Agarilytica rhodophyticola: one gene and its partner. The protein of the gene in region 1 binds, or shares a complex with, the protein of each later gene. Links are inferred from orthologs where the notes say so. Each region holds a gene or a part of one and is shown on either strand. Other genes may lie near its edges.

What was found.
Region 2: the proteins of xseA (region 1) and BVC89_RS03015 are in contact, whole or in part, in a cryo-EM structure (PDB 8TXR), measured with the Escherichia coli proteins. The link is inferred for Agarilytica rhodophyticola from one-to-one orthologs.

What each region holds. Positions count from the first base shown.
Region 1 is NZ_CP020038.1:4,923,720-4,932,419, reverse strand. What follows is about bases 3,549-6,391. They hold xseA (exodeoxyribonuclease VII large subunit), read right to left. Parts: upstream 5,728-6,391; coding sequence 4,369-5,727; downstream 3,549-4,368. Other genes in these bases: BVC89_RS20360 (response regulator transcription factor), read left to right, coding at 6,110-6,391; BVC89_RS20370 (monovalent cation:proton antiporter-2 (CPA2) family protein), read right to left, coding at 3,549-4,366. In the rest of the region: BVC89_RS20380 (c-type cytochrome), read left to right, coding at 119-1,780; BVC89_RS20375 (ABC transporter ATP-binding protein), read right to left, coding at 1,830-2,627; more of BVC89_RS20370, read right to left, coding at 2,642-3,548; more of BVC89_RS20360, read left to right, coding at 6,392-6,799; BVC89_RS20355 (FecR domain-containing protein), read left to right, coding at 6,974-8,323; BVC89_RS20350 (CHASE2 domain-containing protein), read left to right, coding at 8,430-8,700. UniProt on the Escherichia coli protein: Bidirectionally degrades single-stranded DNA into large acid-insoluble oligonucleotides, which are then degraded further into small acid-soluble oligonucleotides.
Region 2 is NZ_CP020038.1:703,580-712,159, reverse strand. The notes cover bases 4,014-6,736. They hold BVC89_RS03015 (exodeoxyribonuclease VII small subunit), read left to right. Parts: upstream 4,014-5,116; coding sequence 5,117-5,356; downstream 5,357-6,736. Other genes in these bases: hisI (phosphoribosyl-AMP cyclohydrolase), read left to right, coding at 6,369-6,736; ispA ((2E,6E)-farnesyl diphosphate synthase), read left to right, coding at 5,367-6,257; pomA (flagellar motor protein PomA), read right to left, coding at 4,014-4,704. Outside these bases: BVC89_RS03045 (SMP-30/gluconolactonase/LRE family protein), read right to left, coding at 1-752; BVC89_RS03040 (HNH endonuclease), read right to left, coding at 880-1,452; BVC89_RS03030 (PilZ domain-containing protein), read right to left, coding at 2,358-2,918; BVC89_RS03025 (flagellar motor protein MotB), read right to left, coding at 2,927-3,919; more of pomA, read right to left, coding at 3,946-4,013; more of hisI, read left to right, coding at 6,737-6,758; BVC89_RS03000 (phosphoribosyl-ATP diphosphatase), read left to right, coding at 6,755-7,090; tatA (twin-arginine translocase TatA/TatE family subunit), read left to right, coding at 7,180-7,413; Sec-independent protein translocase protein TatB, read left to right, coding at 7,424-7,831; twin-arginine translocase subunit TatC, read left to right, coding at 7,854-8,580. UniProt on the Escherichia coli protein: Bidirectionally degrades single-stranded DNA into large acid-insoluble oligonucleotides, which are then degraded further into small acid-soluble oligonucleotides.

The DNA of each region.
Region 1 (8,700 bases):
GTTAGGCAGACATAAGCTGTTTTGTCTTTAGAGCATCTCTATATGAGAGGTGCTCTGTAAACCACCAGCTTGGACATTTTCAGGATCGATTATTAAAAATAACGAGGATATTGCGATCATGGGACTTTTGAGGGTTTTAGGTTTTCTCCTGTTATCTATCTTTGCCATTGCCGTTGTAGTACTAATTATCTGTCTTGGCATGATGACTCAACAAGAAACATTTGATCAATATAGTCTTGCCGACGATATTATTTCTCTTGATCAAAACTGGCCGCCAGATGTCCGTCAACAAATGCATTTTGCAAGTTTTGGCTCGAAATTGATGCCTTACTCGGTTTTTACCAGTTTGGAGGTTGCCGAAAGTGAAGAGCTACTGAGCAGTGATATCCACATGCAGCGTCTGGGTTTTATCCCTCAGCTTTCCGCAACCAATAACCCCGCTGGCTTACCCATAGGCTTCGCGGTGTATAGTGAGGATGTGATGCAAGACTGGGTAGGGTTGACCTGTGCGGCATGCCATACCAGTTCGATCACCTATCAAGATAGTAGCATCGTTATCGATGGTGGACCAGGCATGTTGGATTTTCTATCCTTTGAACGGGCAATAAGTAATGCGCTAAATGCCACACTTGCACAGGCAGAAAAATTTAATCGATTAGCAGAACGTTTACAGCTTGAAAGTGAAGAAGATAAAACTATGCTCAAGCTTTCGCTACAAGAACGTGCAGATTTCTTTGCTAAAAGGATTGCGGTCAATCAAGTAGATGTAGCCTATGGCCATGGGCGTTTAGATGCTTTTGGACGGATTTTTAATGCGGTCACTACTTCTGCCATGGCAATACCTGAAAACAAACGCCAGCCCAATGCTCCTGTCAGTATACCTATGCTTTGGGACGCCCAGCATTTAGATTTAGTGCAATGGAATGGCTCTGCACCCAATACTAACCCAGGCCCGTTAGTGCAAAATGCCACAACAGTATTGGCAGTCTATGGCGAAATTGATATGAAAGGGAAGGGCATGGGGTATCCTTCTTCAATCGATATGGTGAACCTCGGCTATATTCAAAGTCAGTATCAAGGTCTTACCTCGCCAATCTGGCCGGAACATATCTTGGGTGCGATTGATCGTACCAGGGCAGCTAGAGGCGAAGAAATATATCGACAACAATGCTTGTCTTGTCATGAGCTTATTGATCGCACTGATAGCAATAGAAAGTTGCGAGCAACGTTAGTTGATATCCCTGAAATTGGTACCGATCCTGTGATGGCTGAGAATTTTTCTACGCGAAAATCATATACCGGTTATCTTGAAGGAAAAAGAATGGGAGTTATTGCAGGTAAACGATTTGCCGATGAAGTGCCGACAATAGAGCTGGTGGTAAATGCCACGGTGGGGAGTATGCTTGATCAGCCCTTGCAAGTCATTGCAGCCTTTATTGCTGAAGCAAAATCTGTTTATAGTGCAAGTGTCGATTTTGATCGCAAGGCTTATAAAGCTAGGTCACTTAATGGTGTATGGGCCACTGGGCCTTTTCTTCATAACGGCTCTATTCCCACCCTTTATCATATGCTACAAAAAGTTGAGCTGCGTCCTGAAGTTTTTTATGTGGGTAATAAAGAAATCGACCCTAAGAAAGTAGGGTTTATCCATAGCGAAGCGCCTTTTACCAGTAAGTTTGATACCCGTTTATATGGCAACAGCAACAGTGGGCATTTATTTGGCACCGACTTAAGTGAAACAGATAAATGGGCATTGGTTGAGTACCTGAAAACCCTCTAAATATCTAGGCTCTATTAATAGTTTAGGTAGATTAGGTGGATGAGATAAATTACGTAAAAAAACGGGCAGGTCGCCACTGATAATAGCCATCTTCTTGGGAGACATGCATAGGCGTCTGAAACACCTCACTTAGTCTCTGGGAGGTGAGGGCTCCCGATTTATCGCCATCAAAATTAATCTTGCCTTCTTTAAGAATCACGATACGCTCAATCTCCGGAATGATTTCCTGGATATGGTGGGTGACTAAAATTAAGCTTATCCCTTGCTTAGCAAGCTCTCTCAAGTCTTCAATAATTTGGAAGGCCGCACTAATATCCAAGCCACTGCTTGGTTCATCCAGTACGATGACCTCTGGTTTATGAACGGTTGCACGGGCGATGAGCAAACGCCTTTGTTGCCCTGTAGAAAGTTGGAGAAACTGCCTATCTCTAAGTGACTCGATACGTAAACGAGCTAGGGCTTGTTCTGCCAAATGGACTTGTTGTTCATCGTACTGATGATGACGGTATAGACCTATGGAACCGAAAAATGCAGACATCACCACATCTAAGCCTGTAGCGATAGCTTGATATTGGTTTTGTAATTCATGAGACACGACGCCTATTTTATTTCTTAAATTCCAAATATTGACTTTGTCATCGCCGAATAACTTAACGTGAGAGCCAGCTTGAACCACTGGATATAATTCTCGCGTTAACAACTTAAGCAGGGTAGTTTTGCCCGCACCATTAGGGCCTAAAATTGCGACGTGTTCACCGGCATTAATATTTAAAGAAAGATTGTCAAATACACAATGAGATTCACGGAATACACGCGCATTTTTAATGTCAAGGATTGAGGAGGGCATGGTGTAAGTCTTGTTTATTTATCTGCTGCAGGGGGCCTGAGGTTATACTTTATTCGACGAATGCTATCGATGCAGTCATTAGCTTCATCACGACTATAGCCACTGGCTCTTAATACATAGTTTGATAATTGTAAACTTGCTTCGAGAGTTTCAGGAACAATGCGGCTAGCACCACTGGCAATTAAATTTTCTGAATGGCTGGTGTCTCTGGCACGCACAATAACCGTTAAATCAGACCATTGGTGCTTGGCAATATCTAGTGTTTTAAGCGCACTTTTTGCATCATTCATGGTAATTAATAAGGCCGATGCTCGTTCAATACCTACGTGTTTTAACACTTCTGTACGGGATGCATCTCCGACATACACAGGTTTATCCGTTTTATGGTGCTGGGATACTTCCTCGGGATTATTATCGATGGCAACATAGGGAATGGCTTGTGATTGTAAAACTTCTGCAACAGATGCCCCCACTCTGCCAAAGCCGGCGATAATGATGTGATCGTGGAGATCTTCATGTTCAGTATCGGTAACAGCAATGCTTTGCTCTGGTTGAATACGCTTGCTCACCCATTGGCCGATACTAGCCAATGCGGGTGTTAGCATCATGGACATCCCTGCGACGGCTACCATGAATTGTGCGATGCTGTTATCCACTAAGTTATATACCAAAGTCGCCTGACCGATAACTACAAAGGCAAATTCTCCTGCCTCTGATAGCAAGATTGCTGAGCGAATAGCGTTGGCAAGATCGATACGAAACAACAATGCGCAGACGAAAGTAATACATGTTTTTAGTAGAATTAATCCAAATACTGACGCGATTAGCCATAAGCCATTTTCGAAGGCGACAGCAAAATCGATATTCATTCCCACTGACATAAAGAAAAGGCCCAGGAACAAGCCTTTAAAGGGTTCTATTTCGCCTTCTATTTGGTGCCTAAACTCTGTTTCAGCAAGCAGTAGCCCAGCCATAAATGCACCCAGAGCCATCGACAGCCCAGCGACACCTGTTAGCATCGATATGGCAAGGATAGTGAGCAGGGTCATCGCAGTGAATACGTCAATACTATGAGTATGCGCTGCTATTGCAAATAGTTTACGTAAACCTAGGCGGCCAATTGCTACAATCAATACAATTGCAATGACAGCATTAAGTAAAGCGACGGTGATACTGGCTAAGATACTGCCATCTTCTTTTTGACCAAATAAAGAAAGTAAAATTAAAATCGGAACGACAGCAAGATCTTGAAATAGAAGAATTGAAAAGCTATGACGGCCATGGCGGGTAGCCAGTTCTCCCCGCTCATTAAGTAATTGCATGACCATGGCAGTCGAAGACAGTGATAAACACAAACCTATAATAATAGCCGACTCGCTATTGTTGCCCCAAGCGTAAGCTATACCGCCAATGGCCAATGCACAGGTGAGCACTTGAGCAGATCCCAGACCGAAAATAATGCCGGCATAACTTTTTAATCGCTCGAAAGATAGCTCCAAGCCGATAGTAAACAAAAGAAATATGACGCCCAACTCGGCAAAATGTTGAATACCTTTTACATCTTGGACAATGGCTAAACTATGCGGGCCTATGAGCGCGCCAACGGCTAAATACCCTAAAATAGGGCTTAGGCGAATTTTTTTGAAGATAGGGACGATCACCACAACCCCTAGCAGAAACGCCGCAATCTCAACCAGATAAGGGACTTCTATGGATTTTAATGTGATATCAAAAGGCATCGTTAATTCAACTGCTTTTCTTGTACGGTAGAGGTAATTTCACCGTCGCTTAGTTTGACGTGAATGACTTCCCCTACAGCAATATCTTGAGCCGAGTGCACAATCTCTTGCTTGGCATTAAGTGTAATACTATAGCCACGTTTTAACGTGGCTATAGGGCTGACAATATCCAGTTGTGAGATCAACCTAAGATAGTCTTGTTTCTTATTCGACATTTTAACCAGAATATTACGCTTGAGATTCTTTTGTAGCGCATGCACTTGAGTTTCGCTACGTTTAATTACGTTGCGGGGAGAAGATTGTGACAATCGTTGTGCTAGAGATTTGAAATAAAAGCGGTGATTTTCATTTCTTTTATTCATGGCCTGCGATAGGCGTATTTCTAACTGATCGAGACGTTGATGCCACTGATCCAACTTATCTCGAGGGTGCTTCAATTGTCTATTTAATTGCTCAACAGTGATCGTTTTAGTTTTGATACTGTCCTTGATACGCCGCTGCAATTGCATATGGTAGTGTGAAAAACGCTCGATTAAATCGTCTCTATTTGGGCTTAGTAATTCAGCAGCAGCAGAGGGGGTTGGGGCTCTTAAATCGGCAACAAAGTCTGCGATTGTAAAATCGATCTCGTGACCGACCGCATTCACAACTGGCGTCTTAGCATCGGCAATTGCCCTAGCCAGAGCCTCGTTATTAAATGCCCATAAATCTTCTATTGAACCTCCGCCTCTGCACAATAGTATTGCATCGTAGCGCTCATCTTGATCGGCGATATGTAAGGCCTTAATGAGCGCTTGCGGTGCCTCTTCACCTTGCACGAGACTAGGGATTATTGTCACTGGCATTGCAGCAAAGCGTCTTTTCAATACACTTAAAACATCGCGAATTGCAGCCCCCGTTGGCGATGTGACAACTGCAAGGTGCTTTACTTGTGAGGGGATTGCCTGCTTCTTCTCACTGTCGAACAAACCTTCTTCTAACAGCTTTTCCTTGAGTTCGTTAAAACGTTTTTGGAGCAAACCAAAGCCTGCTTGCTCCATATGCTCGATGATCAATTGATAATCACCACGGCCTTCATACAAACTAACACGAGCACGAACTCGAACATGATCACCCGCCTTAGGTGTAAAATTAGTTTGCTGATTACGCCGCTTAAACATTGCGCAGCTGACCTGAGCCTGGCTGTCTTTTAGGGTGAAATACCAATGACCAGAAGCGGGTCGACTAATGTTTGATATTTCACCCTCAACCCAGAGTAAAGGGAAATGCACTTCTAAAAGGCTTTTTACTTTTCGGTTGAGCTGAGATACCGAAAATGTTTGCTGATTATTGTCAATTAAATTCGGTGCATTATTAGGCATAATATGATTTCTATAGAAGCGAAGTGCAATTCTATCATTTTACTGGCAAGGATTAACCCTTCTGTTAAGTATTTACACAATGCTCAATAGGATGTATTTTTGTTGAAAATTACGCCACGTTTTGCAATGTAAAATCTTGTCAAACCAATGCCATAGGTCTTTAATGCTAATGTTTTATTTTATATGCTTTAAATACATTCTGGGGTCTGTTAATACCAACTTATATATTCGACATCTTGTTTTTGCAGCGTGTTGATTTGACTGAATTATAGTCTTTCGCTTTTAGTCTTAATAATTCGACTTATGCTGCTAATAAGATGTACTAACATTTGTATTAACAGTCTGTATACTCTGATAAATGACAAAGGCAGGCTTGTAGCTCGTGAAAATATCTGTACTCGAAGACGATGATGCCCAAGCAGAGTTAATGAGCCAATGGTTGACTGATGCAGGACACGAGATCAATCATAGTGCTAACTGCAAACAATTTATTGAGTCATTTGCTCTGTTTAATCCAGACTTAGCAATACTCGATTGGGAATTGCCTGACGGTACAGGTGTTGAAGTGCTTGAAACCATTCGTCAGCGGTTTGATAGCCATATTCCTATACTGTTTACAACGCAGCGTGATTCAGAAGAAGACATTGTTAATGCCTTGAAAAATGGGGCAGATGATTACCTGATTAAGCCTTTGCGCTTGCGCGAGTTTTCTGCGCGCTTAGCAGCGCTGGGACGTCGCGCAGGAATTAAAAACGATAGTGATCTAATTACAGAAGGGCCTTTTGTAATCGATACGAAAGCCGAAATTGTTATGCGTGACGGCGAACCGGTAAAACTTACGCAAAAAGATTACGCGGTAACAGTTTGTTTATTTAAAAACCTTGGCAAAGCTCTTTCTAGGGAATATTTACTTAAGGATGTATGGGGAGTAAACGCAGGGCTTGATACGCGCACAGTCGACATGCATGTTAGTCGTGTCAGGCGCGCATTAAAAATTGGCCCAGAAAATGGCTTTATCATAAAAACAATTTATCAGCATGGCTATCGCTTGGAAAAGATTAGTAATTCTTAGAAGCAATTTCATAACTGCTGTACTTGCCGATACAGCGTTAAGAATAACCTCAAAATGCTCATTTACTTCATGTAAACTCCGCTTTTTCGGTTATTTTTGTCTCGTCTCGCCTGCGTTTGCGAGTTATGAAACAGCTTCTAGTCATTTGGTAGCACATCATAGGGAGTTGAATACATGAAACGATGGCTATCGTTCGTAATAACTTTGTCTTTTTTTCTCATGGCTGACAACGTGCTGGCTGTCGATTGGACCTACACCGTTCGTAAAGGTGAAACCTTATGGGGCTTGTGTAAGAAGTACACGAAGGTTGCAAACTGCTGGTTGCGAATTGGGCCTTACAACCAAGTCGAATATCCTCGTAGTCTTGCACCTGGAACGCGCATACGTTTTCCTGTCGAGTGGCTAATCGAAGCACCTGCACCGGTAACTATCGTTTATTTAAAAGGCTCCGCGACAAAAGTTAATACTGACGGGAGTGTTACACCACTTAATAATGGTGATACCTTAACGATAGGTACATCCTTAAAAGTTGATGATGATAGCTTAGTTGTATTGGGTTTCGCGGATAAGTCGGTCATGACCGTTGATGCTGGCAGCGAACTTACCTTCGATGTTTTATCTAGTCACGGTGCTGAAGGCATGGTGGATACGCGTATCCATTTAAAGCGGGGGGCTGTGCAGACGCGTGTGTTAAAACACACACAAGAAAATAGATTTGAAGTCACAACACCGTCTTCTGTGGCTGCCGTTAGGGGAACAGATTTTCGTGTTACTAGTCTTGTGGGGAAAGAAACCGCCACACGCAACGCAGTATTTGATGGCGCTGTGGCGGTCTCTCAAGGCAAACAAGAAAAGCTATTGCCTAGGGGTAAAGGTATTTTGGCAAAACAAGGGAAGTCACTAAGTCAGGTGATAGATTTATTACCACCTACCCAGGTGCTTAATCAAACCGGCGAGGGACGAATACCATTTGACTTGCGTTGGCAGGCTTTAGAGGGGGCTGAGAGTTACCGCCTAGAAATAACGTCGGATAATAGCAAGGAAACACTAGTAAAAAACCTATCTGAAACCCATTTTACTTTTGATGATCAAGCTAACGGCTGTTATACCTTTCGTATAAGTGGCGTTGACAGCTATTCTTTTCAGGGGATGCCTGCTGAGTTTACATCTTGTCTGAAATCGATGCTATCGGCACCTGCGGATATTCGCCAACAATCAATGTCTAAAAATACGATTCAATTCAATTGGTCACAAGTAGAACAGGCTATTAAATATCGCGTTGAAATATCATTGTTTGAAGACTTTAATAGTATCATGATGTCTAAAACTGTAGACGACACATATTTCGAATTACCGTTGCGATACCCTGATACCCGTTTTGTTCGGATTGTTGCAATTGATAATAATGGTGATGAAAGCATCCCTAGTGCAAGCAGTACATTAGTAAAAACTCAGCCGCCAGCAGAAAAAAATACGCTGGGGTCTATTTTTCTAATCGTGGTACTTTTTGCTATTTTCGTATAAATTGTGATTGAGATATGACTAGAAGTTGTTTCAAAACTGGCGAACCTAGTAGCGTTAAGTGCAGCAGGTATGAAATGGCTTCTAGAAAAAATAAAAACGGTAAGCTATGTTAGCGCCGCGCTACTTTTCTTTATTGCTGGCAATGGTGTTAGCATTATTTGTAAGTCTTATCGCTTACTTTTCGTCGTTAAAAGATGTTGACTTTGAACTATACGACTATGCCCATCACTTAAATAGTTATCATGTCGCGGAAGATGTTTTAATTATTGAAATTGACGAGCAAAGTATTCAGGAGTTGGGTGCATGGCCATGGTCGCGCAGTGTCCATGGACGACTATTAGAACAGCTTACCCGTGTAGGAATTGATCATGTAGCCT
Region 2 (8,580 bases), 4.2 Mb from region 1 along the record:
AATAATGTTTTCATATCATCGCCGCCGAAAGCTACCATAGTGGGACAGGTAGCAGGCACTGTAATTTCCTCGACAATTTCACCTTCGGGGCTTAATCGCGCAATGCGACTACCCTCATACAAAGCAGTCCAATAGAAGCCCTCAACATCCACTGCAGCGCCATCTGGACGACCATTGCCATGAGGAAATTCATGGAATATTCGACCATTGGCAATTGAGCCTGTACTCAGGTCGTAGTCATAGCGGTAAATGACATGCTTGGGTGTATCAGAAAGATAGAAGGTTTTATTATCAGGGCTAAAAGCAGAACCATTGGATGTAAGTAAATTGCCGACTAATTTTTTTACTGAAAGGTCTGTCCCGAGGGACCATAGGCTAGCGCCTTCATGATCTTTAGGTGGGTAGTAAGAGCCCGCAATAAAACGTCCTTCAGCATCACAACGTCCATCATTAAAACGATTTTTATCTAATCCGGCTTCAGGATCACTAATTGAGCGCAATTCCGTATTCCAGTCATCGAGAAAATAAAAGCCGCTGCGCATTGCTAGTACATAGCCGCTTTCCTTACGCAGACTGAAGCATCCTATTTCTTCGTCAAAAGTAAGAGTTTCATTAATGCCTGTCTTGGGGTCTAGTCTATGAAGTTTGAAAGCATTGATATCAATCCAATACAATAGACCTGATTTTTCATCCCAACGTGGACATTCACCTAAATTGGCTCGAATATCCAATGCCACTTCTACGTTACGCATGACGTCCCCCTATTTTTCGTTATTTATATGTATTATTTGCAATAGTTTTAACAGAGGATATTTTGCAACGCAGCAAGAGACTTGTAAAGACAAATCAGAAGGAAATTTAGTCCATTTTATATAAAGTTTATAGAAGAGCCAGCCCCTCCCCACTATAGCGAGAAAAGCGCGAGCGCAGATATTCAAATTGATCGCCTCGGAGGCGTCGGCTGTTTATCAACGCCATATATTCATATGGATTAGGTCGATAAGGCAAGGCCAACAACTCCATATTAGTTTCGTCGAGCATCTTATCGCCCTTAAACTGATTACAACGCTTACATGCAGCAACAACATTTTCCCAGCGATCGAGACCACCGCGACTACTTGGAACAACGTGGTCACGGGACAGTTCATCAAAAGTAAAATAATGACCACAATAGAGACATTGGCAATTATCGCGATAAAAAAGTGCCGGATTTGTCAGTGGAGGATCTAAGCGCATTTGCATTAACTTATTGCCATGACAAGCAACAATAGCTGGTAAGTCAATGGTTGTTTGTGAGCCTGTTAAACGAGATCTACCACCACAAACCCGCCGGACAACGCCACCTAAAGACCAAGACACAATCCCCCTAGCGTATAAGTTGACACATTCTTTCCAATGTAGCCACTCGATAGGCTGACCTGCCATATTAAGCCGAAGTATTCTTGCTTCCACACTTGTCACCTATAATTTTAATTAAACAAATACGCGCACATCTAAAAAATAGAAAAAGAGCTCGCCTTAATGTATTGCACTATTACGCTGAAAAATTGAATAAAAATAAAAAGCGTGATTATCAATTTTCTAACGCAAATCACTTATCAAAAAATCCACCAGTTAAATCCATAATTCTTTACACCCTAAAACGAAAAAACCCCGCTGAAATCAATCGAGCGGGGTTTTTAAAATTATGGCTAAAGGTTAAAGAGCAAAAAAGTCTCCCAGTCACCAATTTCGACTGATAATGTCGGGTATGGAATATAGGTATTAAAGCTCCTACCTCTATTTGTCGATTTAAATACTTGAAGACAGTATTCCTCTTAAAATCAAACCTAGACAGTTATTACTATTTAGTATTGACATCTATTGCAAATATTACAAACGCTTACGTGGAAATATTACGATATATCATAATTTAGTCAAGTAAGCAGGTAGCCATAATATCAACAGAAATATGAATAAAGTATGACATTACAGAAAGAACATGACTGCGAATGTTATAAACTTCAGATTAAATAAAGAATAAGAAAAAGTTAGCGGGATAGAAAACGCCACGACATTGATGTGTCGTGGCTAACTCACAGGATGTACCCAATCCTCGGGCCAGTATGGCTAAACCGTCCTTGCTCCTTGCCCATGTCCATATGTACGCGTCCTTAACAACCACCATTTTAACGCCGGGACGTATCCGAGCTAGTGGAGATTGTCGTCAAATCGTGTGAGATATTTCTCACGAACGAAGAATAGCGCGCCACACGCATAAAAACAACAAGATTATGTAAATAATCTATTTATCGCTTTTAGTTATAAATGAATCAATAGAAAAACACCATCTAAAGAGGTGAATATTGTATACGGAACTAGTTACCACGCATCTTTTTAAGTTGCTGGCTTTGACACTGCACAATATGCTGAATCAAAAGTTCTTGTGCTTGCTCCCCCATGCTGTAGAAGTCGATGCGCCAATACCAAGATTTTTTATCACTAATAGGTTCACAGCCTACGATTATACCGTTGACGACTATTTTTTTCTCCGACGGAAACAAAGTTAGCTCCATCTTTAGCTTGGCACCTTTTGTAATTTGTTCATCGTTTTCAAATGCAATACCACAAGCACTAATATTTGCGGCTTTAACTCTGTGAGCAATACGACTGATCACCTGATTTTCTAGCACTAACTGGTTCACCACTCTCTCGAGTTTTTGATTAAACACCGTAATTAACTCGACAATTTTTGGGTGCTCATCTGCCAATTCCACTAATAGACGTTCAATCTGTTGATCGTGCTTAGAAACAAGCTCTAAGACACTCGCGTTACCTTTTTGAAACCCGATATCATGATTATCGCCTTCTAGTACCTGGTATGAGATACCAATAGTTTCATTAATGCGGAAATATCGTCGCCTCTCATTTTGTCGCATAGTTTCGCCTAAAAAATTTCTTCTGGTTCAAGATCAAAAAGATATTCAGGTGCTAGGTCGAGCTCTCTAAGGATATCATCGCCATCCTCTTGTTCTTTTAAAAGTTTGATATCTTCTTCATCTAACTCGTTCTCTAAACCCTGTTTAATGAGAATTTCAACCCGTCGGTTGCGTGCACGGTTTTCCCTAGAATCATTTGGCGCCAGAGGTACGGTATCAGAAAAACCTGAAACTTCGAAGCGCTTTGGGGTTAATTCACCACCTTTCATCAACTCCATAGCAACACTCACGGCGCGAGAGGAAGACAGCTCCCAATTTGAACGAAAACGCGAGTTACTGATAGGGATATCATCCGTATGGCCTTGTATTTCGATTCTTCCAGGCTTCTGTACCAACACCGCCTTTACTTCGCGCATGACGTCAATATAAGAAGGTGACATTTGTGCTGACCCGGATACGAAAGAGCCTTTCTCACGAATCCTAATAATGATGAGACGACCACGTGTTTCAACTTCTACCTGTCCCTCCATGATTTGCTCCTCGAGCGCATCGGCTAGTTGGAAGGCATCTTGCTCCGTCTTTTCAAGCAGTTCCTGCAGCTTTTCTTTAACCCGTACTTTTACCCCAGCATCAAAGCTATCATCACCCTGCTCGACGGTAAATTCTTCATTACAATCTACTTCCAGGGACATTTCGGTAATATCTTCAGTATGTTGCCAAATCTCGTTTATAGGTGTGGATTCCGGTCGTCCGGGACTGAATTCTTGAGCAATAATGCTTGTCCCCTTCGGTATATCTGTAACATTCAATTTGTTCTGCACACCAAAAGCCTGAGCCATAGTTCCGGCTAGACGCTTAAATTTCATCGCGTCCATTTCTGAGAATGACAATAACAATACGAAAAAACACATCAACAATGACATGAGGTCGGCAAATGTTCCCATCCAAGGCGGCAACCCCGGCGGGCAGTCGCAGCCACCTTCTTCATCTTCATCACTCATTCAGACACCTCTGTGTGTATAGAAGATTATTCAGCTTCTGTTTCGCGCTTACCTTCGGGTAGGTAATTGCGTAACATGGAATCAATAACCCGTGGGTTTTGTCCTCCTTGAATCGCCAGTAAAGCATCGATAACGAGGCTCTTGACCATGGCTTCTTCAGCTGCGCGCAATTTAAGTTTGTCCGCTATGGGGCCAGTCATTGCATTGGCAATAATCGCCCCGTATAGAGTCGTCAACAGCGCAACCGCCATCGCAGGCCCAATCGCCTTGGGGTCATCCATATTGGCCAACATAGCAACCAAACCGATTAGCGTCCCAATCATTCCCATGGCTGGTGCCATATCTGTCATAGAAGCGAAAATAGATGAGCCAACGGCATGGCGCTCCACGGCCTGATTTTTATCTTTTGAAAGGAGGGTCTTAACAACTTCGGGATCGTGGCCATCTACCAGTAACTGAATACCTCTTTGCAGAAAGTCGCTGCTCACTTCTTTCCCTTCAAGAGAGAGCAATCCGCCTTTGCGCGCTTCATCCGCCAGTCCCACAATCTCATCAATCAACTCATTAGTATCGGGTAATGAATTTTTAAAACTTTTCCCTGCGACTTTCATGGCACCCAAAAACTGCCCCAAACCATACTTGATCATCACAGCGAAAATACTTCCGCCAACAACAATTACCAGAGAAGGGCCATTGACAAACATACCAAGTTCGCCACTCATCAACATCGAAATGACGATAAGCGCAATCGCGCCGAGCATGCCAACGAGGGTTGCTAAATCCACTTCCTACTCCTCACAACATTTACATTCATTCAGTAAAACTCATATGGCCTAAAGCGTAATGATGAAAAATCAAAAAACCGCCAACTTTTAGGAAAGACTATTTATTAGTCTAGCAGGCCACTGAAACAAGTTTTGGGCAATATATAAAAACCTATTAAGCTTTTGATTTTTATAATAAAAGCTACATAACCCCATTAATCTTCAGTATTCTCACACCATATAAAAATGGCGCTCTTAACATCGACTCAGGGGTACATTAGGCGATAGATAGAAGGTATTTTTATCTCCCATAGATGAATATCGGCATTAACAAAAAATAATGAAGGTTTGTTATGGAAGCTTATTTTGAAGATTGTGTATTGACCCCTATGCAAGCCTTCTGTAGGGTAAGCCGCTCAATAGGAGAGCACTTTTGTCTACAAAAAAAACACTCGATTTCGAGAAATCACTGCAAGAGCTTGAAGGTGTCGTGCAGGCACTTGAGAACGGCGATTTAAGTCTTGAAGAATCACTAAAAACGTTCGAAAGTGGCATCAAGCTTACACGCACATGCCAGGCTGCACTACAAGAAGCCGAACAACGGGTAAACATTCTGTTGGAACAGGATGGAGAGCAACGAACAACGGAATTTGATACCTCCTCCTTGGATTAGCAGCTGTCCCATGAATCCAAGCCTAGGTGAATTTATTTCTCATTATCAGGCGAGAATTGAAGCTAAACTCGCCCAATTGTTAGATAACATAGACAGCCATAACACTACCCTAGTCGCTGCAATGAAACACAGCTTGCTTGGTGGCGGCAAAAGAATGCGGCCATTATTGGCATACGCCACAGCCCAAGCTCTAAATAATGCCAACGATGCCACAGATAACTTCGCATGTGCTCTTGAGTGTATCCATGTATATAGCCTAATTCATGATGACTTACCGGCAATGGATGATGATGAGCTAAGACGCGGCAAGCCCACATGTCATATTGCTTATGACGAAGCAACCGCCATCCTTGCTGGAGATGCTTTACAGACTCTAGCATTTGAGGTTTTGGCTGACAGCAATATACCACTCCCTCCGCAACTGCGTATTAATGCCATATCCGAACTCGCCCGCGCGTCCGGCGCACGAGGTATGGTAGTGGGCCAAGCAATAGATCTCGAAGCAGTGGACTCGGCACCCTCTATTAGCCAGATGGAGACAATGCACAAGCATAAAACCGGGGCATTAATCGAAGCTAGTGTAGTGCTAGGCGCGCTTTCAGCGAATGCTAATGAACAGAGCTTCACCAAACTTAGAAGCTTTGCTCAAACTATTGGCTTAGCCTTCCAGATTCAGGACGATATTTTAGATGTCACTTCAGATACAAAAACCTTGGGTAAAGCACAAGGTGCCGATATTAAGCGCAACAAGCCCACATACGTTTCACTATTGGGGCTAGAAAATGCTCAGGAGAAAGTTAGAGACTTATATGAAAACGCTATAGACGCTTTGGCCCCATTTGGAGAGCAAGGACAAATGTTACGCCTACTGGCACAATATATTGTGAAACGCAATTATTAACCTATAAAACATGCTAACGCGTCCTCATATAGGGGTTACTTTTCGTTAAGTTACTTCGCGCAAAACAGCAAATCCGGTAGAATAATCACTTACGATGAGATGCACGACTCAATGATCAGTACAGATTTTCTCGATGAAATAAAGTGGACATCAGACGGCCTATTACCCGCCATCGCACAGGATGCAAATACAGGTAAAATACTTATGATGGCATGGATGAACAGGGAATCATTGAAGATAACCGCCGAAGAGAAAAAAGCCGTCTACTGGTCTAGATCACGTCAAAAATTGTGGCGCAAAGGTGAGTCATCAGGCAATACTCAGATAGTAGAGAGTATCCGCCTAGATTGTGACGCAGATGTACTGGTACTAAAAGTCCAACAGATCGGCAATATTGCCTGTCATACTGGACGAGAGTCCTGTTTTTATAGAGAGCTTATCGACGGTAAATGGCACACAGTAGAAGACGTTATAAAAGATCCTAAGGATATATATTCATGAGCCAGGTATTACAAGTACTCGATAAAGTACTTGAAGAACGTAAAAACAGTGCAAGTGCTGAAGAATCTTATGTGGCGCAACTACATGAGAAAGGATTGAATAAAATTCTCGAAAAAGTTGGCGAGGAATCTACAGAAACGATCATTGCAGCGAAAGATGCCGAGCGCTCTGGCCAACTCGATCTATTGGTCGCGGAAACCGCCGATTTGTGGTTTCATTCGATGGTGATGCTATCTCATTTGGGAACAGATAGTTCTGCGGTATTGGAAGAACTTTCCAGGCGCTTTAATCTCTCGGGCCTCGAAGAAAAAGCGTCTCGCAATAAGTCGTAATAATCGACACCTATAATTGATAGATACTGTTACGTAAAACACAGTATGTAACTTAAAACATAACTGAAGATATAGTTCTTGGAGAAGATATGGGACTTGGTGGAATTAGCCCTTGGTCATTACTGTTAATACTTGTCATAGTATTGCTTCTATTCGGTACTAAAAAGCTACGCGGTTTAGGTGGTGATCTAGGCGGCGCTCTTAAGGGCTTTAAAAAAGCCATGGCCGATGACGATAATGAAGTTAAAAAAGTGGAAGCTGATAAACACAGTGAAAATATAGAAGACACTGTGGAAAAAAAAGAAACCACTGAAGCGAAGTAAGTAGCGCAATATGGGCTTTGCTGAACTTGTTGTTATTGCCATTGTGGGTCTTATAGTTGTTGGGCCAGACAGACTTCCTGAAGCTCTGAAAACGGGCTTGGTGTGGGTTGGTCGTGTTAAACGTATGATCAGTAGTACACGCGTGGAGCTGGAACAGCAACTCGGTGTCGATGAAATACGCCGCGAAATTCACAATGAGCAGGTGCTCGACTCCTTAAAAGCTTTGAAGGTAGCCAAGCAGGAAGCAGAGCAAAGCATGGATAGTGTTAACAAAGAGGTGGCCAAGGTCGGCGTCACTATTAACGAAAACTTTGGCCCTGAAGATGACGGTGTTTTCGGTGATCAAAGTGCCAACCACCCTCCACAACACAATGAAGCTGTGGAACATCAAAGCGATGAAAATCGCGATATTCGCTAGTTTTCAAAGATTCTAAAATACGATGGATACAAATTCTGCCGAAGAGCAACCTCTCATTCAACACCTTCTTGAATTGCGCTCGCGCTTATTGAAATCACTACTTTGCGTAGTCATTACATTTGCCGCGCTATTTGTATTTGCCAATGACATTTACGAGTTCGTTGCTCATCCCCTACAGCAATTCTTACCTGAAAATAGCACTATGATTGCTACTGATGTAGCGTCACCATTTTTGACACCTTTCAAGCTGACCCTTCTGGTATCTATGTTTCTATCGATGCCCTACATACTATTTCAGATATGGTCATTTATTGCGCCTGCTCTTTATCAAAATGAAAAAAGACTAGCGCTGCCTTTATTTGTGTCTAGCGTTATTTTGTTCTATTGCGGTATCGCTTTTGCCTATTATGTGGTGTTTCCACTCGCGTTTCAGTTCTTTATGAGCGTCGCCCCTGACAGTGTTGCTGCCATGCCTGATATGAGCAGTTATTTGAATTTCGTATTAAAAATCATCTTCGGCTTTGGCGTTGCCTTTGAAGTCCCTGTAGTCACCGTCATGCTGATTGCGGCTGGCGTCACCACCACCGAAAGTCTGGCGACAAAACGTCCTTATGTGATTGTAGGCTGTTTTGTCTTGGGTATGTTCCTGACACCACCAGATGTTATATCTCAAGTATTACTGGCGCTCCCCATGTGGTTGCTATTCGAGTTGGGTTTATTTTTTGGAAACTTTATTGTTAAAAAAACGC